Regions from separate parts of the Photobacterium kasasachensis genome, predicted to be linked through region 1. Evidence: predicted binding sites of a transcription regulator. Region 1 holds the regulator's gene; each other region holds the start of a gene.
The links. Region 1 encodes PurR, which represses purine synthesis genes. Its sites were predicted from a motif close to TNANGNAAACGTTTNCNTNA; they were not measured.
Positions count from the first base shown of each region.

Region 1 (7,741 bases):
CAGGTTACCATGCTCAATGGCTGCACGTGCAGCATTAGGGTTAAAGGTAATTGCCAGTAACAGCTGCTTGTCATCCAGTAACTGGATGGTTTCGCTGGTACCGGACGGGAAGCGTTTTCCTTGCTGCCATGATACCGGATGAAGCTGATCCAGATATTGCCACAGCGGGGCAGTAACCTGATCAAACTTGGCTTTATCCTTCTTGCTGTCAAGTGGCTGGTATAGAGCCTCTCTGTTGTCAGTCAGTTCAATAAGGGCTGCCTTTAGGAAGCTACTGCCGTGAAACTCCGGCGGTTGCGGGTAACTGACCTTACCGGGAAAGGCCTTCGCCAGGCTCAGTAACTCGCTGAAGTTTTGGGGTGGATTGTTCAGTGTTTGCTTGTCATGAATGAAGACGAGCTGACCGACGCCCCAAGGCGCCTCAAGGCCGTTGGTTGGCTCGGTGAAATCTTCGTCGATCGGCAGAGACTTATCGACGTATTCCCAGTTCGGCAACTGCTTGGTAAACGGACCGTACAGAAGGCCGCTTTGCTTCATTGAGCGGAAGTTTTCACCATTGATCCAAACCATATCGACACTGCCGCCGCTGTTTTTGCCGGCGGTTTTTTCTGCCAATAGCCGCTGGGTTGTCTCGGCGATGTCGGCCACTTTGACATGCTTTAGCGTCACCCCGTATTGAGCCTGAAGCTGACGCCCGGCCCAGCGCAGATAGTCGTTGATTTCCTGGCTGCCTCCCCAGGCATTAAAATAAACTGTTTGTCCCTGGGCTTTTGCAACAGTTTGCTGCCATGTGTCACCAGCAGCCTCGGTAGAGGCTTGGGCCGGTGTCAGGCTGGTAGCAAGCGAAATGGCTGCACCCAACAGTAATTTCTTCATATGTTTAACTATCCCTTTCTTCTTTTAATACAGAATTGGCTGGTTCGGAATCTGGCTGTTTTTCGCTGCTCTCCTTGCGCATCCAGCCGTGGTATTTTTCGACCCATGCAAGCAGACCTTTAGGCGCGTTGGCTTGTTTCCAGACGCCAGCAGTATATTTGACCGCTTCGCTCATGGTTGGGTAGGGGTGTACGGTTCCCAGTATTTTGTTCAGCCCTAGCCCGTGACGCATCGCAAGTGTAAATTCGGCCAGTAGCTCGCCAGCATTATTTCCAACAACGGTCGCGCCAAGGATTTTATCCTTTCCTTTCGGCGTAATCACTTTAATAAAGCCATGATCTTCCCCATCTGTGATGGCACGGTCAAGATCGTCTATCCCATAAGTAACGACTTCATAATCAATACCTTGGGCTTCAGCCTCTTTTTCGTTTATTCCTACTCGGGCAACTTCCGGAGAGGTGTAGGTGGCCGCCGGCAAGACAGAGTAGTCCGCCTTGAATTTTTTGAACTGGCCGAACAGCCCGTTGACTGCGGCATACCATGCCTGGTGCGCTGCAGCATGGGTGAGCTGGAACGGACCGGCAACATCACCGACAGCATAGATGTTCGGGTATTCAGTTTGTAAGTACTCGTTTACCTGTACAGTACCACGCTCCGTTGTGGTAATGCCGAGTTCTTCAAGCCCGAACCCCTGAACATTGGCGATACGGCCGAGTGCCAGCATGACGGCATCGAACTCGACAACAACTTGCTTTTCATTGTTGAAATCAAGGTATGCCCGCTGAACTAGGCTTCCGTCTTCTCCGGTAACAGATTCAAAACGCATGGCCCGGTGGCCCAGCTTGATATCTACGCCGTCGTTATGCAGGCTCAGCCTGACAAGCTCAGCAGCATCGCTGTCCTCGCGGATCAAGAGCTGTTCAGCCATTTCAACCAAGGTAACGTTACTGCCCAAACGGCTGAAGCTCTGCGCAAGCTCACAGCCAATCGGTCCGCCACCGAGTACCAGCAGGCGCTTCGGTTGCGCCTTAAGCGACCAGATTGAGTCAGAGGTCAGATAGTTGACTGCATCAAGCCCAGGAATATTCGGCACCAGTGGGCGTGCGCCGGTAGCGATAACAATATTCCTTGTCGTAATACGTTCACCGTTAACTTCCACTTCCCACGGTGACAGGATCCTGGCATCGCCTTCAATGCAGTTGACGCCGAGCTTGGAGTAGCGCTCTACCGAATCATGGGGCTCAATTTTGGCAATAACGTTATGTACCCGTGCCATCACTTTTTCGAAGTCGACTTCGGGTTTAGCGGTCGAAATACCGAACTCGTTAGCTCGGGAGATTTCGGCCATGGTATGGGCGGCACGGATGATCGCTTTAGAAGGCACACAGCCGGTATTCAGGCAATCGCCTCCCATCTTATGTCGTTCGATAAGTGTCACTTTGGCCTTTACCGCCGCTGCAATATAGGAGCTGACCAACCCGCCAGCACCCGCACCGATAACGACCATATTTTGATCGAATTTCGAAGGACGTTGCCAGTTGGCATAGACACGGCGCTGGTTGATCAGGTTGATAACGAATTTGGCCACTAATGGGAAGATCCCGAGCAGCGCCAGCGAAATAAGTACTGGTGCTGAAATGATGCCGCTGAGCGAGTCGATTTCACCAAGCTGGGTACCTGCATTGATGTAAACCATGGTACCTGCCAGCATCCCGACCTGACTGACGAGATAGAACATACGGGTGCTGATCGGGGTTAGGCCCATTAGCAGGTTGACCACGAAAAACGGGAACACGGGGATCAGGCGCAGAGTAAAGAGGTAAATAGGACCGTCTTTGGCAATCCCGGCGTTAATTGGCGCCAGGCGGTGACCAAACTTGCTCTGAACCCAGTCGCGTAAAATGAAGCGGCTGAAAAGGAAAGCCAGTGTTGCGCCTATCGTACTGGCAAAGGAAACCAGCAGCAGGCTCCACCAGAATCCAAATAGAGCCGCGCCGAGCAGCGTCATAATAGCTGCCCCAGGTAGCGACAGGGCTGTAACAATAACGTACAGGACAAAATAGACCGCGCTTGATAGTAGCGGCTGCTGGGCAATGGTGTCTTGCAGTGCAATTTGCTGGGCCTTCGCTTGTTCAAGCGTAAAGTATTGTCCCAGATCGAGGGCAAACCATAGGCCAATAAGGCTGGCTAATGCTGCCAGTAACAGTAGTTTTTTTCTATCCATGACTTTACCTTTTATCGTCGTCCGAAGGAGAGGCAATTGGCTGTTCTGCCGGTTGTTGGATCTCGTTTGGCTGAATCGGTAGCGAACAGAATCCTTGTTTCGGTACATCAAGGGCCGTGTTAAATTTTGCAGACAGGTTCTGGAATGAAATCAAGGCGGTGAGTTCGACAATGGCATCATCGTCATACCATTGTTTCAGTTGTGCGATCATTTCTTCATCGACACGTTGGCCTGTGATGGTAATGGCTTCAACATAGGCGAGCACGGCACGCTCCTGTGGTTCGAAAAGATCACTAACCTGCCAGTTGGCGAGTGCTTTGATTTTTTCGACAGAGTCGCAACGTTCGGCTAGCTTCATGCCATTGGCATCAACGCAAAATTCGCAGTCATTGAGTTGCGATACACGCACGCAGACCAAAGAACGCGTAACTGGCGTAACAGGTGATGATTTTCGGTCCAGGTAGCCAAAAAAGCCAGCCACAAGCCAGAATAGAGTAGGGCGGCGTCCCCAAAGCAGAGCGGGGTTTAGTACATTACCGTAGTGGCGTTTCTGTAGCCAAAGCAATGGCTTGATAAGTAAAGAATAGTGTTGTTTGGCTGGAATACGCACATGAGCCCCTTAATAATGCCTGTCTGGTTATAACTTTATGCTACAACGAGTATATCAATCTGGTAGATGCAATGATCAAACAAAATACGAGATTGGTATGAGACAGAGACCGAATAAAGGGCAAATTAATTTCAAAAAACTAGGAAAAAATCTTTAATTTCGATTAGTTGAGTGAAATGTAAACGGTTTGGCTCTTTTGTTGTTTGGCCATACTCGGCACTTCAGGCTGTTGTAACAATATATAGCCGGATGCGATAAGCGGCATGACAGCCAAGGCCATTGTTTTGCCGATATGGTAGTTGCGATACCAGTATTTTCTGGAGCGTATTTTCAGCAATATGCCCCAAAGCAGCAATATGACATTAAAGCCAATCGTCAGCGACAGGGTGTCATCAAGTGCGTCTATTGGTGCCAGTTGTCGGGTAACCATAAACAAGGCAGCAGCGGGTGGAAATAAGCTAATGATCACCAAGGCACGCATAAGCTTGGGCCACTTGCAAAACTTGTCTTTGAACATCTGGTCTGCTTGTCCAGGAAAAGGCTTGGAACAGTGCATGACAACCTCCTGCTAGAATGACAGCCCAATTCTACTAATGACAATATTGATGAAAAGGATATTGATGCTTTTATGAACAGCTTTGTGAGAGGTATCAATATTTGACGTTATATGACAAAAAATTGTCATTAGGGGGAGCAAAAAAGTGGTAATAAAATAATTATGCATAAGTGGCTATGCGTATATTTTTATTTCTATTAGTTGGATATGCTGAAAATAGCAAATAAAAAAAGAGGTGCTTAGCACCTCTTTTTATAAATATCTATTAGGTTGTTTACGGTAATTCAGAAAGAAGTTCTGAACGACGCTGCTTAGTAATTACCGACCAATGCTGGCCGCTAACTGCACCCTCAAGGGCCCATAGCAACTCGATATTTACCGACTCTTGATGGGTTTGCTGCAATGCTTTATAGGCATTGAGCGCACCGGCTTCAAAGAGCTCTTCAACTGTCGTAATACCGGCCTTTTTCAGCATACGTTCGTTAGCTAAACGTAGGTTCGGTAAATCTTTTATACGACTAGGACCTGATTTGCTTTTGGTTTCTTTATCCTGTTTAGCGGCAGTAAAGGAACGCTTTGCTTGGCAAAGAATTTTTCCAGGTTCATCCCACCATTCCTGCGGAATAGCGTAATGCTTGGTCACAACAGGGAACCCGCGTTTTTTATAAACGTAAGGAGTTAAACCTGCCTGCTTAAATTCTTCTTCATTGTCGGCATTAGCTCGGAGGTGCAACTTATCGTTTACCACAAGTGCAAACATGGTTTCACCCGCGAATATACCAAAACCGCCAAACATCGAGCGAGATTTTACATTCTCGAAACAATTGAATAATCGTAGTGATTCTTTAAGTACTGGTTTGTCCATGCTTCTTCTCGGTGAAAAATATCTTGAGTCACCTAACAACAGAGCGAGGATTTCAGATTAGCAAATTTCACAAAAAAGTTATGTCAGGAAAATGTCAGGATTCATGACATCACTTATTGCTAGATCCATCGGCAACCCCGCTACCATAAGCAACTTAGTTATTGATAAACTAACCACTTTTAGGCCGGAAGCTTTGCGTCCCATCCTTTCGGATGGTTTGCCTTGTTCGTGACTTTTTAAGAATATCTCAGATAATATTTTTGAACTTGCTCCCATTCTGAAAAGTGTGATCTTGCTTCAAGTAATAGATCCCGGTTATGGGATGAGAGCAGCATAAATGCCTTAAAATATTTACAGCAAAAAAAGAGTTAATGACAAAAAAAAACCGATATCAGATATCGGTTTTTTTGAAGGGGCGGGAGATGCCATTTACGCGTTCAGGTCTTTTACTGATTTGCGTACAACAAGCTCCGGTGCCATCTCAAAGATACGTCGTTCGTGCTCTTTATCTTTAACGCGTTCCATCAGGATTTCAATCGCTGTTTTACCCAATCGACGCTTAGGCTGGTGGATTGTGGTAAGAGGTGGCGAGAAATAAGGAGCCAGATCGATGTTGTCGTAACCGATGATAGAGATATCATCAGGAACCCGTATACCCGCCTGCTCAAAGGTACTGATCAGCGCCATTGCCATAATATCATTGAAGCAGAAAATCGCTGTTGGGCGATCTTCCATGGCAATGAATTTGTTAGCGGCAATAACAGCAGATTCACACTCGAAGTCACCTTCAAGTAGCCAGTTTTCATTGACATCAAGCTTGGCTTCGTCCATTGCTTTATAGAAGCCCTTCAGACGCTCACGACATGTTGATTTATCCGGGTGGCCAGACAAGCAGCCAATGTGGGTATGACCGTGTTCAATGAAGTATTTTGTCGCAACATAACCACCGAGCTCGGCGTTGTCCTGGATTTTGTCTGTGTGCGGGCTTTCCGGACCCCAATCCATGATCACCATAGGCAGATCTTTCTTGCGCTCAAGTAGTTCGAGGAGTTTTTCGTCAAGATCAGAGCACATGACCAGCAGGCCATCAACACGCTTTTCTGCCAGCATGCGCAGGTAATCGCGTTGTTTTTCAAGGTTGCCTTCGGTATTACATAAGATCAGCGTATAGCCTTCACCATAGCAATACTCTTCCACACCATGTACAACCTCGGCAAAGAAAGGGTTAGTCGATTTGGTAACCAGCATACCGATAGTACGGGTAGTATTGCACTTGAGGCTTCGTGCAACAGCACTTGGTGCGTAATTTAATTCATCTACAGCCGCTAATACTTTTTTCTGTGTTGCTTCCGCAACAAAGCGTGTTTTGTTGATCACGTGAGATACTGTTGTCGTTGATACACCAGCCATACGTGCAACATCTTTAATCGTTGCCATATTTATTCTTCTAATAATTTAAGATCAGAGGTCAGAACCGACCGTTTCATAATCACTTGTAATCAATAGTACCAAACAGAGTAATTATCTGACTGCATTAGATAATTAGTCTGTTTGGTACAGCGTCTAAAACGCCAAAAAGCCGCTTCATTCACGAGCGGCTTTGTTCTCTTGCCTTACGGGGCGTTTCATTGTGTAATCGCTTGCGTTCACATTCTACTGAGTGTAGCGCACAGTGCAACGTTTCTGTATCCCAACCTTGAAATTCTTGATAGATATCAACAAACTCAATGCGATTTTACACCAATTAGATGCATATCCGATTCAGATAGCTTCCGAGTAGACTGTAGCTATACCAGAAGATATGACTACCGGATAATTATCTGTCGGATGTGCTGTGATGTGCACAGGCCAGCTGTAAACTCTGCTGATCGTTTCACTGGTTAGGGCTTGCCAGGGGGAGCCATCTGCCTGGATTCTCCCCTCATTGATGATGACCAGGCGATCAGCATACTGCGCAGCCAAATTGAGATCGTGGATAACAACAATAACTGCGGCTCCGGTGCGAGCCAACTCACGAGCTACCTGAAGTGTTCGGTGCTGATGGGCAAGATCAAGCGCCGAGGTGGGTTCGTCGAGCATTAGTATACATTGTTTACCCGCCTGACTGAGCTGGGTGAGTACACGTGCAAAATGTACCCGTTGCTTTTCCCCCCCTGAAAGGGTGGGGTAGAGCCGATCTTTTAGCGAGAGCACATCGACAACCTGCATCTTCTCCCGGGCAATTTGCTGGGTTTCAGCATTCGGGATTTGAAGGGGGATGCAGCCGAGCTCCACTACTTCTTGTGCAGTAAAAGCGAAAGTTAAATTACTGTGTTGTGGTAGGACACCCAGATGCTTGGCAAGATGTTCTGGTTTAAATTCAGCCCGCGGCTTGTCGAAGAATTCGATGTCTCCCCCTGCATCAACTTCGCCGCACAGGACTTTGAGTAGCGTACTCTTGCCCGCGCCATTTGGGCCCAATAGCGCCGTCAGCTCACCACTGGCAATTGTGATGTTGAAGTCATCCAGTAATGTTTTTCCGCCTAGGGACAGGTGCAAGCCCTTGGCTTCGATAGCAGCTTGAGGGTTATTCGGTGAAACCTTCATGACATTTTCCCCTTTTGTCTGATA
Region 1 is NZ_JAKJSH010000012.1:142,777-150,517, forward strand. It holds gene L4D19_RS17605 (ABC transporter substrate-binding protein) at 1-876, opposite strand, end outside; gene L4D19_RS17610 (dihydrolipoyl dehydrogenase family protein) at 881-3,100, opposite strand; gene L4D19_RS17615 (carboxymuconolactone decarboxylase family protein) at 3,105-3,710, opposite strand; gene L4D19_RS17620 (hypothetical protein) at 3,874-4,266, opposite strand; gene L4D19_RS17625 (TfoX/Sxy family DNA transformation protein) at 4,541-5,131, opposite strand; cyclic di-GMP riboswitch class I at 5,259-5,363, opposite strand; gene purR (HTH-type transcriptional repressor PurR) at 5,561-6,568, opposite strand; gene L4D19_RS17635 (heme ABC transporter ATP-binding protein) at 6,893-7,717, opposite strand; gene L4D19_RS17640 (FecCD family ABC transporter permease) at 7,714-7,741, opposite strand, start outside.

Region 2 (7,741 bases), on a different contig from region 1:
CTGGATCCTCGATTTCGCCATGTTGCACAATGCCTGTACTGGTATTGATTTGAGCGAAGCTCGTGATCGTTTCCAGGAAGCCTTTGCCGCCATTTGGCATAACGAAATTGAGAGTGATGGTTTTAACCGCTTGGTGCTTTGTGCTGGCCTAACCGGCCGTGAAATTACTATCTTGCGTAGTTTCGCACGCTATATGCGTCAGGTGGGTTTCCCGTTCAGTCAGCACTATATTGAAGAGACGCTTTCTAGTCATAGCGACTTGGCGCGAGATCTGGTTTCCTTGTTTGCCTTACGTTTCAACCCGGCGAAGAAGCATTCAGAAAAAGCCGAACAGGATCTGATTAAGAAGCTGAACAAGAAACTGGATCATGTCGAAAGTCTTGATGACGATAGGATCATTCGTCGTTACATGGACATGATCATGGCGACGCAGCGAACGAACTACTACCAGAAGGACGAGAAGGGTAATCCTAAACCTTGGCTTTCTCTTAAACTGCGTCCGTCGGAAATCCCTGAAATTCCGGCGCCGGTCCCGTTCTTCGAAATCTTTGTCTACGCGCCTGATATTGAAGGTGTTCACCTGCGGGGCGGCAAAGTGGCTCGTGGTGGTCTTCGCTGGTCAGATCGTCAGGAAGATTTCCGAACTGAAATCCTTGGTTTGGTCAAAGCACAGCAAGTTAAGAACACTGTGATCGTACCGGTAGGTGCAAAAGGTGGATTTGTTTGTAAACGCCAGCCGCAGATGTCTACCCGAGAGGAAATCTGGGCCGAAGGTCAGCGTTGTTATAAACGCTTCATCCGTGCATTGCTGGATGTGACCGATAATATTGTCGATGGTGAGCTACTACCACCAGCCAATGTTGTTCGTCATGATGAAGATGACCCGTATTTGGTTGTAGCGGCTGATAAGGGGACTGCGACATTCTCTGATTTGGCCAACTCGGTATCCGATGACTATAACTTTTGGCTGGGTGATGCCTTTGCATCTGGTGGCTCGAATGGTTACGACCACAAGAAGATGGGCATTACAGCCCGTGGTGGTTGGGAGTCTGTGAAGCGCCACTTCCGTGAATTAGGTATCAACTGTCAGACCACTGATTTCACCTGTGCCGGTGTAGGTGATATGGCTGGAGATGTGTTTGGTAATGGTATGCTACTGTCCAAACATATCCGTTTGGTCGCGGCATTTAACCATATGCATATTTTCCTGGATCCTAATCCGGACTCAGCTTCAAGCTGGGAAGAGCGAAATCGCCTGTTCAACTTACCTCGATCAAGCTGGGAAGATTATGATCAAAGCCTGATCTCTGAAGGGGGCGGGATCTTCTCACGTCGCAGCAAGTCGATCAAACTGACACCGCAGATCCAGAAACTATTGGGTACACGTAAGCAAAGCATGCCGCCTAACGAACTGATTCGTATGATTCTGCAGATGGAAGTTGACCTGCTGTGGAACGGCGGTATTGGTACCTATGTGAAAGCGCAGAGCGAAACACATACTGATGTAGGCGACCGCGCTAACGATGTGCTTCGTATCAACGGCAGTGAGCTTCGTGCCAAAGTAGTCGGCGAGGGGGGGAACTTGGGTATGACCCAGCTCGGGCGTGTTGAGTTCGCGTCCCGTGGTGGTTTGGTCAATACCGACTTTATTGATAATGTGGGCGGCGTTGACTGTTCGGATAATGAAGTCAACATCAAGATCCTTCTTAACAGCCTGGTTGCTGGTGGCGATCTGACTTACAAGCAACGTAATGAGCTGCTGGAACGCATGGAAGACGAAGTCGGCGACATTGTTTTGGACAATGCCTACTGCCAGAGTGAGTCAATTTCGGTTACCCAACAGCAGCAGGTGCAGTTGCTGAAAGAGCAGATCCGCTTCATTCATTACCTGGAGAAAGAAGGCAAGCTGGATCGTGCGCTGGAGTACCTACCTGATGACGATACACTGGCCGAACGTGAGAAGGCAGGTTCAGGTCTGACTCGTCCTGAACTGGCTGTACTGGTTGCCTATGGCAAAATGGTACTGAAAGAGGACATGGTGACTGATGAAATTGCCAATGATCCTTACCATGCGCGTTTGCTGCCAGCTTACTTCCCGCAAGAATTGCAGGAAAAGTATCGCTCTCAGATGGAAAACCACCCGCTGAAACAGCAGTTGATTGCGACATCCCTGGCGAACCAAATGTCCAATGAGATGGGGTGCAACTTTGTTACCCGCTTGCAAGAAGAAACGGGCTCAACAGTAGTCGAGATTTCGTCTGCTTATGCGGTAGGTCGTGAGATCTTCAACTTTAAGCAGTTCTTTAGCCAGATCCGAGAGCTAGATAACGTTCTCCCGGCAGAAGTACAGTATGAAATGCTTTACCGATGCCGTCGGATGTTGCGTCGTGTGACTCGCTGGATCTTGCGTAACCGTGATCGCAAGCTAGGTATCGAACAACAGATCACCTTCTATCAGCCAATTGTTCAGAAGCTGCGGGATAACCTTGAAAGTTACCTTGTAACGGAAGAGGTGCAAGAGCACAATGAACAGGCTAATAGCATGATCAAAGAGGGCGTCCCGGATGATCTTGCACATAACATCGCACGTCTGAGCAGCCTGTACTCAGCAATGGATATTGCGCAGATTGCCAAAGAGCTGGATAAAGACATCGACTTTATCTCTCGTGTGTACTTTGTTGTTGGTGCAGATCTTTCATTGCATTGGTTCCTCAAGCAGGTTCATAACCAGCCTGTTGAAAACCATTGGCAAGCATTGGCTCGCGCTTCGTTCAGGGAAGATCTTGATTGGCAGCAACGCCAGCTAACGTCTGCGGTGATTACCACATCTACCGAAGTAGAGCAGGCAGAAGAGTTGATTGAAAACTGGATGGATCAGCATAAAGCAGCCATTCACCGTTGGGATACTGTTCTTGCCGAGTTTAAGGTTGGTACAACTCATGAGTTCGCCAAGTTCTCGGTAGCATTGAGGGAACTGATGCTGCTGAATTTAAACTGTCGTCCATCATCATAAGCAGATCACCATGTTGTGATTATCATGCAACATGATTTAAAGGCCGTTCTGCTGCTAGCAGAGCGGCCTTTTTGTCAGTAGCAACGAAATCGTTTGCCTTTTTGAGGGGAGTTTAAAATTTATTTTGCCCTCTAATCCCTTGTAAACCAAAGAAGTGACTGTTTTTATAGTGAAATGTTGAAAATATCATTTGAATAAGGGTAGTAAACTGTGAATAATGTACTCCCGTTTATACGGGGCTTTTTTAAGGAGGTACAATGATTTACCGCCTCGCTCGATCTGCAATTTTCAAGCTTGACGCTGAAAAAGCACATGATCTAGCTATTCAGAACTTTTCTCGCTTTACTGGCACTCCTCTCGATCTCTTCTATCGTCAACATGTTCCTGATCGTCCCGTCGAAGTTATGGGCATCAAATTCAAAAATCCAGTTGGTTTGGCTGCAGGCCTAGATAAAAACGGCGAATGTATCGATGCATTTGGCGCGATGGGTTTCGGCTTTGTTGAAGTAGGTACCGTCACGCCACGTCCGCAGCCAGGGAATGACAAGCCACGGCTTTTCCGCGTCATTCCAGCTGAAGGTATTATCAACCGATTTGGTTTTAATAACCTTGGTGTTGATAACCTGGTTGAGAATGTGAAGAAAGCTAAGTTTGATGGTGTAATTGGCATCAACATTGGCAAGAATAAAGATACGCCAGTAGAGAAGGGCGCAGAGGATTACCTGATCTGTATGGAGAAGGTATACCCGTATGCTGGCTATATTGCGGTAAACATTTCTTCTCCGAATACACCAGGACTACGCTCGCTACAATATGGTGAAGCATTAGATGATTTGCTGTCTCAGTTGAAACAGAAACAAAAAGAGCTGGCAGAGAAGCATGGCAAGTATGTACCGCTAGCACTGAAGATCGCGCCGGATCTAGAAGATCAGGAAATTGTCCAAATCGCAGAGTCTTTGATCAAAAATGATATCGACGGCGTTATCGGCACCAATACAACCTTGGATCGCTCTTTAGTTAAAAACATGCCGCATTGTGATGAAGCTGGTGGTTTGAGTGGCCGTCCTCTGCAGAACCGCAGCACAGAAGTCATTCGCCGCCTGGCTGAAGAACTTGATGGTGCATTGCCAATCATAGGGGTAGGAGGGATCGATTCTGCTATCTCCGCTCGTGAAAAGATGATGGCAGGTGCGCAACTGGTACAGGTTTACTCTGGCTTTATCTACCACGGTCCGAAATTGGTGAAAGACATCGTTACCAATATCTAGGCAAAACGATCATTGCAGTAAAAAGTGCCTGTCGGGGGGATCCTTGGCAGGCACTTTTTTATCGCTGCTTTATATTTCAGTTTTATTAATCGTCATTTTTGTCAAACTTTCAGCTCAACCACCGCAAGATCAACCACTTATTTCCCCTTTTATTTTGTCATAGGCACAGTAAAATTCTTCTAAAGTTTTTTCTATATCGTTGGATAAGCAGTATAAAGAACTGATTTTGGAGCACTTAAATGCTGAAGCCTACTGATTCATGGACGTGGTATTACGACCATAAAGATGATTCCCTGATGTTGGATTTAGGGGAAGAAATGGTCTTCCGTGTATCCATTTCGACCAAGCACCTGGTAACGTCCGCTTTCGAGCGCACAGTTTTCACCGTGGATGATGCAACCATCTATCAGGGATTTTTAGAAAACATTGCTCAGCTAGAGCTTTCTGCGCCACGTAAAGTTGAGTTAGCATTGAATGCCGTTGCGGCGAGCCGTTTTCACAAGCCAATGATGCCAAAAAGCTGGTTCTTCGAAACACAGCAGGGTGGTTGCGAGCCTGAAAATGGTGATGTTGTTACTTTGCAAACAGAGTTTGGTGCGGCTAAGTACCTTGTTATCGAAAATAGCGGCTGTGCGAGCCTGTGCATGCTAGCAGACGTTGAGCCACTTGCCCTTACATCAACCAAAGAAATGGCCTTTTGCGACACCATTAAGGTCATGAACGACCGTATGCAAGCCTTTGTTAACGAAATGCCGGTCAATTTTGCGCTAGTAGGGTAGCAGCTGGGTAAGACTTTCGCATTATTGCGGATTTAAACTTATCCGGGCTACCTTGCTTCATCCCCGTTCTTATTTCCATCCTCCTGTGGCTCTGAACACCGCCTCAGCGGACCGTAGTGGTTTGTCAGCTCGTTATCTTATTCATCCTGGCCCTTACCTCAGAATTCATTTCACCGCTACTCAGGCCAATTACACTCAGGTCAATCACACATAACTCAATAACGACTATCTGAAAGTTCTGCAGTTAAATGCTTTCTTGAGCTATTTGATGGCGAAACCGAAATGTGGCGATAGGTAACCTCTAACTGAGCGTAGGTAAACAAGTTTATTCCTCTTCGGCAGGCTATCAATAGTTAAGTCAAAATGGTTATTTCTTGTGCGAAATAAGTGATTCCAGTCAAAAAAAATCAATTAATTAGCAATTATTTTTTGCCTCTTTTTGCCATAAAAAGACAAAAAAACACTAGTATTTTAGTACTAAATTAAAAATATCCTAGGAAGATCTTCCTCCTTTTCCTCGTTTCTGAAAGTGACCAACACTGCGATTCTTTCCATAAAGGAAATAGTTTCCAAATAGGAAAGAGTGCGCTTCGGGATAGTTGTATTAGGCTTGCCTATGTCTTGAAGTTTAACTCCATTATCATGCTGTCGACTTATTTGCCGTCTCTTGCGTGGTAAGTTTGTTGTTACAAAACAATGAGTTGAATTGTTTGTGTCTGTGAGTGAACAATTACTTACGGGTGGTTTTGATAATAATGCCACCCTGGGAAACAATGACCTGGTTAATCTTTGTTTCTGTGTGTAAACAAAGGGGTTGAGTTAATACTTACTGTCTGGCTAATCCAATAGTTGCAGCTTGTGATGAAATTGTTGGGACGTGATGTTCAGTTTTCTTGTAATGGTTAGCGGTTGTTGTTTCTCGGGTCACTTTTTAAGTCTGTGTTTGGGTGTTTTTTGCTCGTCTATTGCCTGGTAGGACGTTGCTATACAAAAGGCACTTCAACGGATGGCAAGTTTTGGTGCTTTTTTGGCTAAATAATCGAAATGAAATCCTTTTGGGCGAGGTATTTATGACGTTTTCGGTTATAATTCTGACCAACATAAGTGCGAAAAGAACTCCATGAATCAATATCTAGCTATCACTTCACGAGGACTTGAGAATCTCCTTGCAGAAGAATTAACACAACTTGGTGCAGAACAGATCCAAGTTGTCCATGCCGGCGTACGTTTCCGTGCAGAACAGTCCACAGCCTATCGCTGCTGCTTGTGGACACGTATCTCATCTCGAATTATTCAGGTACTGAGCGAATTTAATGTCCGTGATGACATGGATTTGTACCTGGGTGCTGCGGCGATCAACTGGACGAACTATTTCAATAGTGACACGCGTATCATTGTTGATTTCAACGGGACTAACCGCGAAATCCGCAACAGCCAGTACGGCGCAATGAAAGTCAAAGATGCGATTGTTGACCGCTTTACCAAAGCCGATCTTCGTCGCCCGAGTATTGACCGTGAACATCCTGAACTACGAATCCATATGCGCCTTTCTGGAGAGAAAGGGGTACTGGGGTTAGATATGGCCGGAAGCGGCTTGCACCAGCGTGGTTATCGAACTGATGCGGGTAAGGCGCCGTTACGTGAAACTCACGCTGCAGCCTTGGTGATGAAGAGTGGCTGGACGAAAGATAAGCCACTGCTAGATCCTATGTGTGGCTCAGGAACGCTGTTGATTGAAGCTGCGCTGATGGCCGCTGATATCGCACCGGGTATCAAGCGTAAGCGATGGGGCTTTGAATCTATCAAAGATTTCGACAAAGAAGCTTGGCTTGAGATCCACGCTGAAGCCAAGGTGAAAGCACGCCGTGGTCCGGCGAAAGTTGAAACCAAGTTCTTCGGTCGTGAGATGGATCGCCGTGTATTGAGCATTGCTCGCGATAATGCTGGCCGTGCCGGTGTGAAAGATCTCATTGATTTCGAGTACGCTGATGCAACTCAGCTAATCTGCCCAGAAGGTTTTGAAAATGGTGTGATCATCTGTAACCCTCCATATGGTGAGCGTCTGGGTACCACGCCAGAACTGATTTCATTGTACAGCGAGCTGGGTAATCGTCTTAAGTTGGCTTTCTCGGGTTCGACAGCAGCAATCTACTCAGCTTCTAATGAACTACTTAGTTGTCTGCGTATGCGTGCCGACAAGCAGTTCAAGTTGCGTAACGGCGCACTGGATTGTGTATTAAAGAGTTATTTGATCACCGGCGGTGCGGTTAAGCAGGTCGAAGGTGAGAAGGAAGGCACGCTTGAAGAAGCTCAGGTTGCCCCTGACTTTGCCAACCGACTGAAGAAGAACATCACCAAGCTGAAGAAGTGGGCGAAGAAAGAAGGTATCGAGTGCTATCGTATCTACGATGCTGATTTGCCAAACTACAATGCGGCAATTGATCAGTATGGCGACTATCTGGTTATTCAGGAATATGCTGCGCCGAAGTCAGTGCCGGAAGAAACCGCACGCCGTCGTATCATGGACATTCTCCGCGCCACCATTCAGGTAACAGGTGTTGATAACAGCAAAGTGATCCTGAAAGTGCGTGAGCGCCAGAAAGGCAAAAGCCAGTACCAGAAGCTGTCAAGTGCAGAGCGGCACATGACGGTGAACGAGTATGGTGTTCAGCTTAAGGTCA
Region 2 is NZ_JAKJSH010000018.1:60,595-68,335, reverse strand. It holds gene L4D19_RS22570 (NAD-glutamate dehydrogenase) at 1-3,013, shown strand, start outside; gene pyrD (quinone-dependent dihydroorotate dehydrogenase) at 3,271-4,281, shown strand; gene L4D19_RS22560 (cell division protein ZapC) at 4,521-5,060, shown strand; gene rlmKL (bifunctional 23S rRNA (guanine(2069)-N(7))-methyltransferase RlmK/23S rRNA (guanine(2445)-N(2))-methyltransferase RlmL) at 6,181-7,741, shown strand, end outside.
Region 2: pyrD (quinone-dependent dihydroorotate dehydrogenase) is a predicted target of PurR. The motif match lies at 3,095-3,114, and genes of this name have one in related genera.

Region 3 (7,741 bases), on a different contig from region 1:
CGGGGTTGTTGGAAGACTTACACCAAATCTTATTAACATGCGGCCTGTTTGAGCCCGACTCAGTTAAATGCCGCAGCTATCCCTGTCATACCTGGCTAGTTGGCACTGAGGGAGATCTCAATACCTTTATCCATATTGAGCTGAGTATGCTGTCGGGGCGCACTACGGAGCAAAAGCGGGAGCTGGCCAGAAGCTTGATATCGGTACTGGAGCAGCACGCAAGTACTATTAATAGCCTGACTGTCGATGTGCGCGACATGGATCGTGACAGCTTTATCAAGGTGAGCTGCTAACTTGCTGTCTGCAGGCTCATTCTTCCCGTTGCTGGGGCAATACCTCTTGCTCCTCTGACGGACGGGAGAAGGGCATTATCTTCGCCTGGTGTTCTGTTAGCGTCTCTGGCGCGTTCAGTGCCTGGGCAAAGCGTTTTAGCTGTACCTGCAGTTCGGCCATCAGCAGTATGTTGGTGTGGTTGGGGTTTTTCCCCTTGGCAATGACCTGGTTGATATGGCTCATCTGGGCCCGGAGCCGGGGTTGCATCTCGGCACTGGCATTGCTGATGATTTCTTCGCTCATCGACAGCCGTAGTGCTTCCAGCTCGTCAGGTGCCTGTTCCGCCATTGCTCGTAATTCATCAAAGGAAGGTAAATCCTGCATAAAGGCTCCCCCAATCTCGCCATCGGCGTCTATACCCACTAGATTCACCCTGAGCGATGAGTGGGCTGGTATGTGTTATGCCTTTAAAGGTAGCCAGTCCGTTTGTTGCGGACTGACTCAATTGTGAGACGTTGCATGAGATTGCAGTGAGACAAGGTGATCTTTGACCGTTAGCTAATGCCTACCAGTAGTGCTCCATGGTGATTTGACCGGGCTTGCGGCGCAGGTTCTTGGTAAGTCCCATCGACTCCAGCACGGCCTTGGTCTCACGGACCATTTCCGGGTTGCCGCAAAGCATGATCTGACTTTTTTCGGGGCTGAGCGGCAGGCCGATATGGCGCTCCAGCATGCCATCGGCTATCGCCTGCGGGATCCGGCCCGGAAGCGACAAGGGGGCTGGTTCGCGGCTGACAAAGGGCTGGACGATCAACTGTTCCGGATACTGTGCCTTGAGCTCGTTAATTTCAGCTTGATAACTGAGATCGGCGGCGTAGCGAACAGCATGGATCAGCACGACCTTGCGGAATCGACGCCAGACATCGGCTTCACGCAGGATAGACAGGTAGGGGCCGATAGCGGTTCCGGTCGCCAGCAGCCATAGGTGTTCGCTGTCAGGGACTTCATTGAGAGTGAAATAGCCATTGGCCCGTGCTGAAATAAACACGCTATCACCGCTATCAAGGGCATGGAGGCGTGGGGAGAGCAGGCCGTCGGCAACCCGGGTAGCATAGACCTCTATATTGTTATCGCTGGGGGGATTGACAAAGGAGTAGGCTCGCTGGACCATTTTGCCGTCAATTTCCAATCCAAGCTTAGTAAACTGCCCAGCCTTGAAGGGCTCTATATTTGCATGCAAGACAAGGCTAAACAGGTCACTATTCCAGTGACGATTGGTGATAACCTTCGCGGGGATCCAGTCGGCCATAATAATCTCCTAATTATGATTTTTGTATTCGATAAGCGCAGCGCCTCTCTCCGGCAATAATGTGTTCGTTTCGTTCGACGCGGTACTCGTTGCCCAACAGACGTTGGAAGACAGAAAGCTCTGATTTACATAGGGAAGGACAGCGCGTAGCGGCATGGCAGATCGGGCAGTGGTTTTCCACCAGAATGAAGTCTTCACCGTCCTGGTGAAGTTGGGCCATGTAGCCTTCCTGTTCCCTCAGGGTAGTAAGTATTTCCAGTTTTTCTCTTACATTATAGCTGTTTGCCAATGCATGCCGATATTGTTCAAAGGTTTGATTCTCTCTGCGTTCAACCACCTGGTTGAGCCCGTCGGTCCCAAAGAGCTCCTCGACAGAATCAAGCATTTGAATAATAAGTTCGCCATGGCGGTCGGCAAAGCGGCGGTGGCCCTTGCTGGTCAGGTTCCAGTGCCGGGTCGGGCGACCAACCTTGGCCTTGATATCCTGGTAATCAACCAATCCGTCTTCCTCTAGCCCCTGTAGGTGCTGGCGTACGCCCATGGTCGTCAGTTTGAATTCTTCGGCCAGCACCTTGGCTGTGACAGGGCCATCCTGCTTCATGCGATAGAGTATTTTTTCAATCGTTTTCATATCAGCTGCTACTTCCTTTATTGGTTTATTATGTAGCCAGTTAAGTAAATAAAGCAACAGCTTTACAAAGTTAAGTATAAACCAGAAGTGCCAAGCCGGTGGGAGAGCCTGCTGTTGGCTGTGCAGATAAAAAAAGGCGTACATCAAATGCACGCCTTCGTTACAACCTGAAGGGCCGGTTACAGAATATGCCCTTTGACAGCATCGTCTTTGCGTGCCAGATAATGGGTCGACTTGATACGTCGGATAGTACGGCATTTGCCGCGGATCAGCAGGGTTTCCGTCGTGGCGATATCGCCCTGGCGGCTGATTCCGTCAAGCAGATCACCTTTGGTAATGCCGGTGCCGGCAAAGATCACATTGTCGCTCTGGGCCATGTCTTCCATACGCAGCACGATGTTCGGTTCGATACCCATTTCGCGGCAGCGATCGATTTCAACCTGGCCCAGCTGGCGGTTTTCCTCGCTGTCGCCTTTGACCTCGTGGCGCGGCAGCAGGCGGCCGTGCATGTCGCCGCCCAGGGCGCGGATCGCTGCCGCCGAGACGACACCTTCCGGCGCGCCGCCGATGCAGTACATGACGTCAACTTCGCTGTCCGGCATACAGGTCAGGATAGAAGCTGCCACATCACCGTCAGGCACCGCAAACACGCGTACACCCATCGCCTGCATCTGGGCAATCACTTCGTCATGACGAGGCTTGGCCAGCGTGGTGACTACCAGGGTATCGAGCGTTTTTCCCAGTGCCGAGGCAATGTTTTCCAGGTTTTCAGTCAGCGGCAGGCTTAGGTCGATACAGCCTTTGGCCGTCGGGCCGACAACCAGCTTTTCCATATACATATCCGGTGCTTTCAGGAACGAGCCTTTCTCGCCGGCAGCCAATACGGCGAGGGCGTTGTTCTGGCCCATCGCCGTCATACGGGTGCCTTCGATAGGGTCAACGGCAATATCGACGGCATCACCGCCGGTTCCTACTTTTTCGCCGATATACAGCATAGGCGCTTCATCAATCTCGCCCTCACCGATCACAATTTCGCCCTCGATCTCGGTCTGGTTGAGAAGGGTACGCATCACTTCCACGGCAGCGCCGTCAGCGGCGTTTTTGTCGCCGCGGCCAAGCCATTTGTAGCCAGCCAGTGCTGCACCTTCGGTGACACGAGAAAATGCCATTGCTAAATCGCGTTTCATTGTTACTCCAGAAAGAAAAAAGGCCCAAAAAAAATCTGGCGCGATTTTATCACAGCTTGGGTGAAACGTTTGCGTTAATTTTTTGCCGTCGAAATGGCGCTATATTCGCGAAGATGGAGACGCTTGCACCCAGCGACGCGTGATTGCCAGCGTGGAAGCGAGAATAAAAAAGAAGGCCTGCATTGCAGGCCTTCTTGAGGGGGGAACTCAGAGGGAGTGTATGCTGTTAGATGTCGTCTTCGACAGCCCAGCTCTTGGCACACTCAACGGCACGCTTCCAGCCTCTGTAGCGGCGTTCACGTTTTTCTTCGTCACCGTCTGGAACGAAGTTGCGATCCAGTACGGCTTTGTCTTTCAGCTCGTCAATACTGCCCCAGAAACCAACAGCCAGGCCGGCCAGGTAACCTGCACCCAGTGCAGTTACTTCGGTAACAACCGGGCGGTGAACTTCGGTAGCCAGAATATCGGACTGGAACTGCATCAGGAAGTTATTGGCCACAGCGCCGCCATCGACACGAAGGGAAGCCAGGTTGATGCCGGAGTCCGTCTGCATTGCATCCAGAACATCACGGGTCTGGTAGGCCACACTCTCCAGCGTCGCACGAATAATGTGGTTGGAGTTAACACCACGGGTCAGGCCGACAATCGCGCCACGCGCATACGGATCCCAGTATGGTGCGCCCAGACCGGTAAAGGCCGGTACCACATAGGCACCGTTGGCACTGCCCACTTTCTCGGCAAAGTATTCTGAGTCTTTGGCATCGTCCAGCAGCTTCACTTCATCGCGCAGCCACTGAATTGAAGCGCCGCCCATAAATACCGCACCCTCGAGGGCATAAGCTACGTCACCGGTAGGGCCACAGGCCAAGGTGGTTAGCAGGCCATTGTGAGAGGTCACTTTTTCCTTGCCGGTGTTCATCAGAAGGAAACAACCTGTCCCGTAGGTGTTTTTTGCCTGGCCCGGCTCGACACACATCTGGCCGAACAGTGCGGCCTGCTGGTCACCGGCAATACCGGCAATCGGGATACGGGTACCGCCCTTACCACCAATGTTGGTCTGGCCGTACACTTCCGACGATGGCTTCACTTCCGGCATCATTGACAGCGGAATATCCATTGCCTTCAGAAGCTTCTCGTCCCATTGCATGGTGTTGATGTTGAACACCATGGTACGTGAGGCATTGGTGAAGTCAGTAACGTGGACACGTCCCTGAGTCATCTTCCAGATCAGCCAAGTATCAACGGTACCGAACAGAAGGTTACCGGCTTCGGCTTCTTCACGCGCCCCTTCGACGTTGTCCAGGATCCACTTGATCTTGGTGCCCGAGAAATAAGGGTCGACGACCAGGCCGGTATTGTCGCGAATATATTCTTCCAGCCCCTGTGCCTTCAGAGTTTCACAGGTGTCGGCGGTACGGCGACACTGCCAGACGATAGCGTTGTATACCGGTTTACCGGTGTTTTTGTTCCACACGATAGTGGTTTCGCGCTGGTTGGTGATACCGATACCGGCTACCTGATCGGAGCGGATACCGGCCTTGGCGAGAGCTTCAACCAGTGTCGAGCTTTGGGTCGCGTAGATTTCGAGAGGATCATGCTCAACCCATCCGGCTTTTGGATAGATTTGAGTAAATTCACGCTGTGACGAGCACACAATGTTTGCGTTGTGATCCAGCACAACGGCGCGGGAGCTGGTTGTACCTTGATCTAGTGCAACAATGTACTTTTGCTCTGTTGTCATGATGGTTTCCTCTAGTAGTAATTATATTTTAGGGTAGTAGAGAGATTTTTATGCTTTTGCTGCTTCGCTGTCACTTGCGCTTTCTTGCTCTTGTGCAACGGACTCAGCGTTGCCTGGCAGATAAGCACCAATGGCTTTCGGGTATAGCCAACCGCCGAAGCAGGCACCGAAGATAGGCGCCAAGATTGGAACGATCATATAAGGGATGTCTTTGCCGCCAGTGAGTGCCATATCACCCCAGCCGGCCAGGAAGGCAAAGAATTTCGGACCGAAGTCACGCGCCGGGTTCATGGCAAAACCGGTTAGTGGACCGAGCGAGCCACCGATCACCGCGATCAGAATACCAATCATCAACGGGGCCATCGGACCGCGAGGGGCTCCGTTTTTGTCATCTGTCAGGGCCAGGATGGCAAACATCAGTACGGCTGTGATTACAAACTCAACCGCAAAGGCACCACTGAAAGATAGGGCGGCATTCGGGTAGGTAGAGAAAATACCGGCGGTTGCCAGGCTTGCCTCACTGCCTCGAACAATTTGGTTGGTTGCTTCAAACTCTGCGAAAAGGTTGCTGTATAGGCTATAGATCAGAGCAGCGGTACAGAACGCGCCCAGTAGCTGAGCAGCAATGTAAGGCGCTACTTTGCGTTTGTCAAAGCCATGGAACAGTGCCAGGGCAATGGTGACGGCAGGGTTGATATGGGCACCGGATACACCAGCGGTACAATAGATGGCGATAGCGACACCTAGGCCCCACATGATGCTGATTTCCCACTGACCGAAGTTTGCACCAGTCAGTACAAGTGCTGCGACACAGCCAACACCGAAGAAAATCAATAGTCCTGTACCAATGAACTCGGCAATACATTCGCCAAGTAGCGTATGTTGTTTCGGGGTAGTCATTATTCAGTCCTTTTGTCGAATGTTGTAGGGGTATTTCTTTTATCTTTCTTATTCGCTCTTAATGTACTCGAACTAAACGTAATTGAAATGTTAAAGAATTAATTTTGTGCGTTCGAGCATAAAATTAGGTTCACTTTTGCGCGTTCGCGCAAACGGTTGCGGTTTTTTTGAACTCGATCAGCCTGGCTTGGGTGCACTGCAATTTGCTTGATATGCTGATTCAGGTATTTTGGTTTATCTTATTGAATTGGAATAAAAAATCCGGCCATGAAAAGGCCGGATGTGCCATAAGGGCAAGATCTTGGATAACTCCAAGAGAGATACGATCAAGATAAAAATTAGCATGGCAACCCTGCATTAAAATAGAGTTAGATCGCAATTCTAAGCATTTCGTCACGTTGCGCTCACACACCGTCGAGCATTTGTTCAGTTACTCGGCATTATGGTGAAAAAAGCTATGCTGGACGAATGTCGACAGGGTGGCCGGAGAGGACTGGCTGTATTTAGCTGGGGGCAGGCAAAATAACCGTCAGAATTGTGTAAATTTCACTCATTTGTTGCAAAGCGGCGGATTTGTAGATGCTAGAAGGCGGCAGCCTCGTTAGAATAGGCGCAACAGTAATGTAAACAGAGCCTGTGGGATATTACCTTAACGGTTTAAGGTAAAATGATAGGCGGAGATCAGGTGAACAATATGTCATTAGAAATGTTGGAAAAGCTAGAAGCCAAAGTACAGATGGCTGTTGATACAATTTCCCTGCTACAAATGGAAATTGAAGAACTAAAAGAACAAAACGATAGCCTATCGACTGAAGCTCAAGAGCTACGCTCTGGCCGAGAAGCGCTGGAACAAGACAACGAGAAGCTACGAAATGATCATCAGGCCTGGCAGGAGCGTGTACGCAACCTGCTTGGCAAGATGGACAGCGTCGAGTAAAAAAACAGAGCCTTTTGGCTCTGTTTTTTTATCTGTCAGGGACGCGATGTAATGAGAGGCTGGCAGCCTGATGGCTCCAGCTTGCTCGTTATCCTGCCTACTCGATATCCAGCGGCTCGGGTGAAAGGATAACGCCCGTCGTATCGGCATAGATGTGATCTTCCGGCAGGAAGGTGACCCCGCCAAAATTCACGGCGACATCAACTTCCCCTATACCTTGCTCATCGGCACCGACCGGAATGGAAGCCATCGCTTGGATGCCGAGCTCCATTTCGTCCAGATCATCGACGTTGCGGACACAGCCGTAGACAATAATTCCTTCCCATTCATTGGTGGCAGCCAGCTGTGCGATATCAGCATCAATGAGCGCGCGTCTCAGTGAGCCTCCGCCGTCGATAAGCAATACACGGCCCGCACCGGGTTGTTGCAGCACATCACGAATCAGCCCGCTATCTTCAAAGCACTTAATGGTTGTTACCTGGCCGCCGAAAGAGTTTCGGCCACCATAAGAGCTGAACATTGGCTCAACAACATCGACTTGGTCGAGGTAGATATCGCATAGTTCGGACGTATTATATTCCATAAGTTCGCTTCTTCTTGTGGCAATTGAAAAGGGTCGGTATACAGCCTGCTGAGCATGAGTCGTTGCTGATGGCTTTCTGCTAACCTGTTGAAAGTATAACTAGCCAATATGACATTGCAATAACGCCCCTCACAAAGCAGGGGCAAGTTAGCGCGTCAGATTCTAGCCGGCTGCCAGCAC
Region 3 is NZ_JAKJSH010000009.1:102,128-109,868, reverse strand. It holds gene L4D19_RS13995 (5-carboxymethyl-2-hydroxymuconate Delta-isomerase) at 1-293, shown strand, start outside; gene L4D19_RS13990 (DUF3135 domain-containing protein) at 310-657, opposite strand; gene L4D19_RS13985 (ferredoxin--NADP reductase) at 839-1,582, opposite strand; gene L4D19_RS13980 (helix-turn-helix transcriptional regulator) at 1,596-2,213, opposite strand; gene glpX (class II fructose-bisphosphatase) at 2,393-3,400, opposite strand; gene glpK (glycerol kinase GlpK) at 3,627-5,141, opposite strand; gene L4D19_RS13965 (MIP/aquaporin family protein) at 5,190-6,041, opposite strand; gene zapB (cell division protein ZapB) at 6,736-6,978, shown strand; gene rraA (ribonuclease E activity regulator RraA) at 7,076-7,561, opposite strand; gene L4D19_RS13950 (1,4-dihydroxy-2-naphthoate polyprenyltransferase) at 7,724-7,741, opposite strand, start outside.
Region 3: glpX (class II fructose-bisphosphatase) is a predicted target of PurR. The motif match lies at 3,458-3,477, and genes of this name have one in related genera.

Region 4 (7,741 bases), on a different contig from region 1:
CTGGCGCCAGATTGAAGTTGCTCAATCATCTGGCGGATTTCTGTCGTTGACTGCTGAGTACGCTGGGCAAGTGTGCGAACTTCGTCGGCGACTACGGCGAATCCACGGCCAGAATCACCGGCACGTGCAGCTTCAATCGCTGCATTGAGTGCCAGCAGGTTCGTTTGGTCAGCAATTTCATTGATCACCTTAAGGATGGACTCAATGTTGCCGGTGGCTGCTTCCAGTTGTTTGACGACCTCAACAGCCTCATCGATTTGTTCCGACAGATTGGTAATGGCAGTCGCGGTATGGGAAACCACGTCACTTCCCTCGGTCACTGCTGTGTCCGCAGCTTGAGCCGCAGAGGCGGCACCTTGCGCATTACCGGCGACATCTGATGACGTGGTCGCCATTTCATGCATAGCCGTGGCGAGCTGATCCAGTTCCTGCAACTGAGCAGACATCGCACTGGCAGACTGTTTTGCGCCTTCTGCCGTCATTTCTGTGCCTTGCATGATGTCATGGCTTAATGACTTGGACTGAATGATAAGGCCTTGTAGCTTTTCGGTGAAGGCGTTAAAACCCGTTGCCAGCTCGGCAAACTCGGCATCGGTGCTGGTGTCCAGACGGCGGGTCAGATCGCCCTGACCGGATGCCACGTCCTGAATTGCGATATTCAAGTCTTGCAAAGGACGCATGAGTACTTTGATAAGAAGAAGCAGGGCAATAATACCGGCAATCAGAGCAACAACTGAATAGATGATGGAATCTGTTTTTAGCTTGTCAACGGCGGCAAATGCCAGGCTTTCATCCAGAATAGTACCAATGTACCAGTTCTGGCCTGCAACCTGGGTAAAAGAGAGCTTAACAGTTTTACCGTTGAGTTCAGTTGTTACTACCTTGTCTGAAAGAGCTTGATTACCCAGGAAGTCTGACATTGGTTTGCCATTATATTTCTCTTCAGGGTGCGCAATAACGGTACCATCGTTGGCAACGATAAATAGGTAACCGGCATCAAACAGTGAGACCTGATTTACCAGTTCAGCCAGGCCGCCTAGGCTAACGTCAAAGAAAATGGCGCCGGTAAATTCACCGCGTGCAAATATTGGCGTTGCAATGGAGACCAAAATCTCTTTGGTAGCAGAGTCGGCGTACGGCGCGGTGATCACAAGATCACGGGCTTCTTTGGCGTCTATGTACCATGGACGTGCCCGAGGGTTCCAGTCACTGCCCGGGTTCCAGCTCGGGTCATTACTGGTATAGCTGCCATCTTTCTCAAAGCCGAGTCCTGTCAGGAGAAAGGTGTTCTTCATTACAGGCTGGCTGATAACGGTTTGGATATTATTGAGTGATAAATCTTGCTCAATCAAGCTAGTAGCGTAACTGGCAAGTTCTTTGCGACTGCTTATCTCGGCATTGACGGTATTACTCATACCAGAAACAATTTCCTCAATACTTTCCATGACCAGAGTCTGGATCTGAGATTTAGTATTGAAATACTGATTGGCAGACAGCAGAGATAATGCTGCAAGCAATATGGCGGATGATGTGGCGACCACTTTATGGCTGAACTTCATATGATGAGACCTCAACGAGCACACGTATATTTATAGGTTTGATAGCCATTGTGTCGGCTGGGTAACGGGATTGTTAATAGCGGTTGTGTAAATATGTGATCGCGGAATGTGTTTTTTTGCTGGTAATTAAGTTTATAAAATCTGTATTGCAAAACACGGCTAAATTCTGCACTTTTAAATATTAAAGCAGTTGAATATTGCGATTTAACGCTTGTAAATATAGTTAAAAATATAAAAAGAAAAGCGGCATGATTGCCGCTTTTTTTTAATTAACAATGTAATTGCTAATCAATTAAATTATATTCATCGCGCAGAATATTAATAATTTCAGCTTTAGGGTTTTCACTCAGTGTGATTTTTTTGCCGGTGATTTTTTCAGCAATGCTGGTGTAAACCTTGGAGACTTGCATGAGCACCTCTTGTGGCAGGGCGTTGTCACGCGCTAATGCCGAACGTTCATCCATGCGATCTTTGTTGAGCAGGATGTCAGGATCTGGGAAGTGGTTTAGCAATAGCTGGCGGAAATCTTCTTTAGAATTTTCAACTATTTTTCCTTCACGGAAAGCGGCACCTTCCCAGATACGTGATGAATCAGGTGTACCGACTTCATCCATATAGATAAGTTTATCGTTGCCTTGGGCATCAGTGACATAGCCAAATTCAAATTTGGTATCGACAAAGATTTGGTCCAGTTTTGCAAGGGCGTCACTGATCACACCAAAGCCTTCTTTCAGTAAGGTTTCGTAGCGAGCAATATCATCCGCTGAACTGAAATTAAAGGCGGCAAAGTTATCTTCAATGTTCTTTCGGCTGATGTTGACATCATCAACGGCCGGAACGCCAGGAATGCCTTCAAGAATGCCTTTGGTGGACGGGGTGATCAGTAATTCTGGTAGCTTCTGATCTTTTTCCAGCCCCTCGGGTACATTAATACCGCAGAACTCACGTTCGCCATTGGCGTAGGCACGCCACATCGAACCCGTGATGTACTGGCGACAAATGGCTTCGATTTTGATCGGTTTGGCTTTTTGCACAATCCAGACAAATGGATGGGGGATATCAAGAATGTGGCTATCGGCCAGGCCGTTATCGCGGAATAGCTTAAACCAGTGATTAGAAATAGCATTGAGCGCGGCGCCCTTGCCCGGAACGCCTTTCATTCCGCCTTCGCCATGCCAGATACAGTCGAATGCGGAGATACGATCACTGATCACCATGATGGCGAGCGGGGCATCTGGCTGTACGTTATAGCCTTTTTCCTTGATCAGACGGCGGCTATCTGCTTCCGTCAACCAGTACACGGAACGTACTTTTCCGCTATGGACGGGTTTGTCTGTACGGATCGGGAGATCGTCATTTACAGCGAGAACTTGATCAGCAAGGCTCATGGTGAATTCCTATTTCAAAAGTCGAGACAAAGATAAAACCATGCAGGTTAGGCCGGATATGTCTTCAAAACAGCAGCCTAGCCTGTAACTGTGGCTGATAATAGCAGAAGCCATTACAGCTTTCAGCAAATAAAGCAAACGTTTGCGTGATTTGATTTGCAGACTATACCGGTGGGAATTTGAATTTGGTCTGTTAGTATCGATTTTGAGGAGCGAAGTGGCGTGAGTTGTGGCAAAATCACCGTCTTTTCGTTTTCAGGTTCAGGTCCACTATGACGCGCTATACCCCCGAGCAGACAGCATTTATTAATCACCAAACAGGTAATGCCCTCTGTATCGCAGGCGCAGGAACGGGGAAAACCACAACCCTGGTTGGCCTGATTGAAAAGAAGCTGGCGTATATCCCTGCCGAAGCAATGTTAGTGATGATGTTCAACCGCGATATTCGTACCGACTTTCAGCAGAAACTCGTCACAACGGGGATAGAGCAAAACGTACCGGTCCATACTTTTCACAGCTTCTGCCTCAAGCTGCTTAATCAAACAGGGGTTCTCAGAGAAACGGGCTTTCGCGTTGATTATCAAAGCGGTGAGAGTGATAAGTCACTGGTAAAAACAGTACTCCGGGCAGTGGCAGGACAGGAGAAAAGCTTCCAGCGCCAGCAAATGGTCAAAGATCCCAAGACCATTGAGCTCTTGTTGAGTTTTATCGGCCTGGTTAAGGCGTATATGCTGCCGCCACGCGAAGTGTTCCGGATGTCAGAGATCAGCCGGGACTATTTGTTCATTATTGATGCCTATGAGCAGTTCGAGACCTTGCGCAAGCAGCAAAAGGTGCTGTTTTTTGATGACTGGCTGGTGGAGTCGGTGAAATTGCTCGAAGGCAACGATGCAATACGTGAGCATTATCATCAGTACTGCAAGCTTGTAGTGGTTGATGAGTTTCAGGATATCAATACGGCTCAGTACCGCTTGCTCAAACAGCTGCTGGGGCCAGATACACAACTGCTGGCTGTCGGTGATGTTGATCAGTGTATCTATAAATGGCGGGGTAGCGCACCTCAATTTATGCTGGATTTTGAACAGGATTTTGCTCCTGCCAGTACCTATACCCTGTCTCGTACCTTCCGGTTCGGGCATAGTTTGGCTTTGTCGGCGAGTCATTTAATCGCTAACAATAAGCAACGATTTAGTGATTTCCTAACCATTTCTGATGAAGCTATCAGTGATACCGCCATTGAGATGTTAGGCACTTCGCGTCAGGTCGGTGAAATTGCCCAGTCGGTGCAGAACTACATCGCTGACGGTGGCGAGCCGTCAGACGTTGCCATTTTGGTTCGGCGCTGGTCGCAGACCTTGCTGTTTGAGCTAGCATTTTTGAGCAAGCAGGTGCCATACCAAATGCCGGTGCCCTCGGTATTGGCCAATAGCCGGGAAGTTAGGTTGCTGATAGAACTCATGCTGCTGGCGACAGGCAGGTACGGGGAGATGCCTCAGCAGCAAAAGTCTTTGTTGCTATTTGGTTTTTTGAGCTTTCCCCATTGTTATGTACCGAATAAGGCACTGCGGCCGCTGTGCGATCAGCTGGCCGGTATGGAAACCACCAACTGGCTGGTGTTTATTGGTCGGTACGAGAAAGCGAACAGTAGCCTGAAGCTGGATAATCTGATCGAGCGATTGGATTTGCTGGTTCGATTACAGCGAAAGGGGAGCTTCAAGGCGCTGGAAGTCTATAACCAGTATCGCAATGACAGCGGACTCGATAGCTGGATATGGAAAACCGAGGCAACAGCGACTGAAATTGAAGAGGCCATTGAAAGGCTCGACAGTGTGGCAACGGTGCTGGAATCGATGGATCAGAATTGCGAAAAAGCACTGCAGTATTTCGAATATTACACTCAGCAGTCGGCACAGCAATCTGCCCAGCGAACTGGGGAGACCAATAACGAAGCTTCGGGTGTCCAGTTGACAACGATTTTCCGTGCCAAAGGCTGTGAATATAATCATGTTCACCTGCCTTTCTGGGATAAGGATGCCTTCCCTTATATGAATAAATCGTCGGGGAGTATTGCTGCCGATGTTGAGGAAGAACGGCGGCTGGCCTATGTTGGCCTGACACGGGCTAAAGCGCGGGCAATGGTGTATTTCACCGAGCCGGATAAACCAACGGCCAAAGCGACCAATGCGAGTATTTTTGTATTGGAGGCGAAAGTAGATCTGGCCAGAGAGCTGGGGCCGAAGTTGTACCAAAGTGGCGAACTGCCCCATCACCGGTCTCCTGTTGTCTGCGAGTATTACAGGAAACTAGGGCGTGAAGCGGATGTTCAGTCTCCAATTGAAATCATGATTGATGCTCAAGGGGCTGGCAATGATTCGGACACCAGCCAAGGCTACAGTTACCAGTGGGCACTGGCACAGCCGTTGCCGGTCAACGCTGATAAAGTCATCAGTGCAATGATCCGCACTAAGACAGCCAAGTACCTTGATTCTGAAATCAGCCGGGTGATCCGCGAGCTTAATACTTCGTCGGAGACCAAGAAAAAAGTATTGATTAACCGACTTATTGTAGCGGCGAATGCCAGAAGCCGGGTAAGGCGGTGATTGCGTTTTTACTAATTTTATCAATAGAATAATTCTTTGCGCGATATCGACAATTCACTGCGAGAATATTCTCGCTATCAGAAATAATGTGAATACACTCGAACGCCTGACAATTTAAATTTGAATCACATCGCACCGTATTTTTGTTGAACAAATAATAACCAGAACCCGAAAGATAGAACGGAGGCTTGTTATTTATGTTAAACATTAATAAGACTAAAAGAATTGGTTATTTGATTGGTATGGCACTCAGTGTTAGTGCAAGCGGCGTGACTCTCGCTAATGTACAACCTATAGAGTGGGTGCCAGGTCAGACTCAGGTTGTTAATGGTGATGTTGTTAGCTACAACGGAAGTTGCTATATCGCCCAAAATAATCCGGGCGCATGGGATACACCGTCTGCGTCATCATCATGGTTTTGGAAACCCTCGGATTGTACCACCCCTGTAGAGCCTGGTCCGGGACCAGGTCCCAACCCTAATCCGGAACCCGGCCTGACGGTGATCCCTGATGGCAAAGGCGGGTACTTAATGCCGCGCAGTGAGCTGGAAGCTTTCGAAACACAACAAACCAGCACAGAGCTGTTTAGTTTGGTTCGCTCAGATATTGCGACGCTTGATAATGCATTGGTGGAAGCTGTGACTCCTCTGAACATAGCGAACCCGGAGAATGTCCGTCGTGTCGAGACGATTGTTGATGAGGCGATGTGGAACTATCTTTTCCCGCTGCGCAATGAGAAGTACACCTATACACGTTTTCTACAGGCTATAGCCAAATTCCCTGCATTCTGTCGAACATATACCGACGGTCGTAATTCAGACGACATCTGTAAACGTTCTATCACCACCATGTTTGCCCACTTTGTCCAGGAAACAGGGGCACATGCTCCAAGCTGGGAGACATCAAAAGGGGTACCAGAGTGGCGTCAGGGACTGTATTACCTGCGTGAGATGTATAAGTCCGAAGATAAGCCCGACAGCACCTACAGTAAATGCAGCGGCTGGCAGGGCGAGAAGTGGCCATGCGCGCCAGGCAAGAGTTATTTTGGTCGTGGTGCTAAACAGCTGAGTTGGAACTATAACTATGGCCCGTTCTCGGAAGCGATGTTCGGCGATCAGAGTATCTTGTTGGAAAACCCCGCATTGGTTGCCGATACCTGGTTGAATCTTGCTTCGGCAGTCTTCTTCTATGTCTATCCTCAGCCACCGAAGCCGAGTATGTTGCATGTCATTGACGGGACTTGGAAGCCAAATGCCGCGGACAAAGCGGCGGGCATCGAGGCCGGATTCGGGGCAACCATTCAGATCATCAACGGCGCCTATGAATGTAACAAGGGAGCCGAAACCAATCTGGCGCAAAACAGAATTGATTATTATCGTCTCTTTGCCAAAGAACTGAATCTTGATATCACCGGCGAGAAGTTGGGTTGTGCCGATATGAAGCCATTTGATACAAGCGGAGCAGGAGCGTTAATGATCACCTGGGATAAGGATTGGGGCTGGAATCCGAATACTCCGGGGAACCATAGCTTTGCATGTAAACTCGTTCCTTATCAGTATGCTTTTAATGCGCTATTTAAAGGTGATTACGAGAAATGTGTCGAGTACCATTTCAATGTCCGGGCCTATGATGAAAATGGCAATGTGATCCCGGATGGACAATAGTTCGGGCGGGTAAAAAAATGGTCAGCATGTTGCTGACCATTTGTTTTTAATTAAAGAGAAGGGCTTGTGTTAATGCTCGTCCCTTTCGCCGTGTAGAGCGATGTTTCGGTTCTTAACCCTTTGATGAGACTCACACACATCAATAGGAGAATAATGGTAAACGGTAGGGCTGTGGCAATGGTACCTGCCTGCAGAGCCTGGATTGCTTCGGTTCCGCCGACCCACAACATGACTGCCGCAATTGCGCCCTCAACGGTTGCCCAGAAGATACGCTGCGGAACAGGAGCATCCACTTTACCGCCAGCAGTAATGCTATCGATAACCAGAGAGCCTGAATCAGACGAGGTGATAAAAAACACCAAGATTAGCGCGATAGAAATTACTGAGATGATTGAGCCAAATGGCAGAGCATCAAATACGTGAAACAGAGTCAGAGAAATATCAGTCAGCCCGTTTGCACCTAGCTCACCCACTTTATTCACCACCTGGTCGATAGCAATACCACCAAACACAGACATCCAGATTAGGGT
Region 4 is NZ_JAKJSH010000007.1:119,525-127,265, reverse strand. It holds gene L4D19_RS10455 (methyl-accepting chemotaxis protein) at 1-1,559, opposite strand, end outside; gene L4D19_RS10450 (phosphoribosylaminoimidazolesuccinocarboxamide synthase) at 1,844-2,947, opposite strand; gene L4D19_RS10445 (ATP-dependent helicase) at 3,220-5,547, shown strand; gene L4D19_RS10440 (glycoside hydrolase family 19 protein) at 5,745-7,211, shown strand; gene L4D19_RS10435 (BCCT family transporter) at 7,262-7,741, opposite strand, start outside.
Region 4: L4D19_RS10450 (phosphoribosylaminoimidazolesuccinocarboxamide synthase) is a predicted target of PurR. The motif match lies at 3,078-3,097, and genes of this name have one in related genera.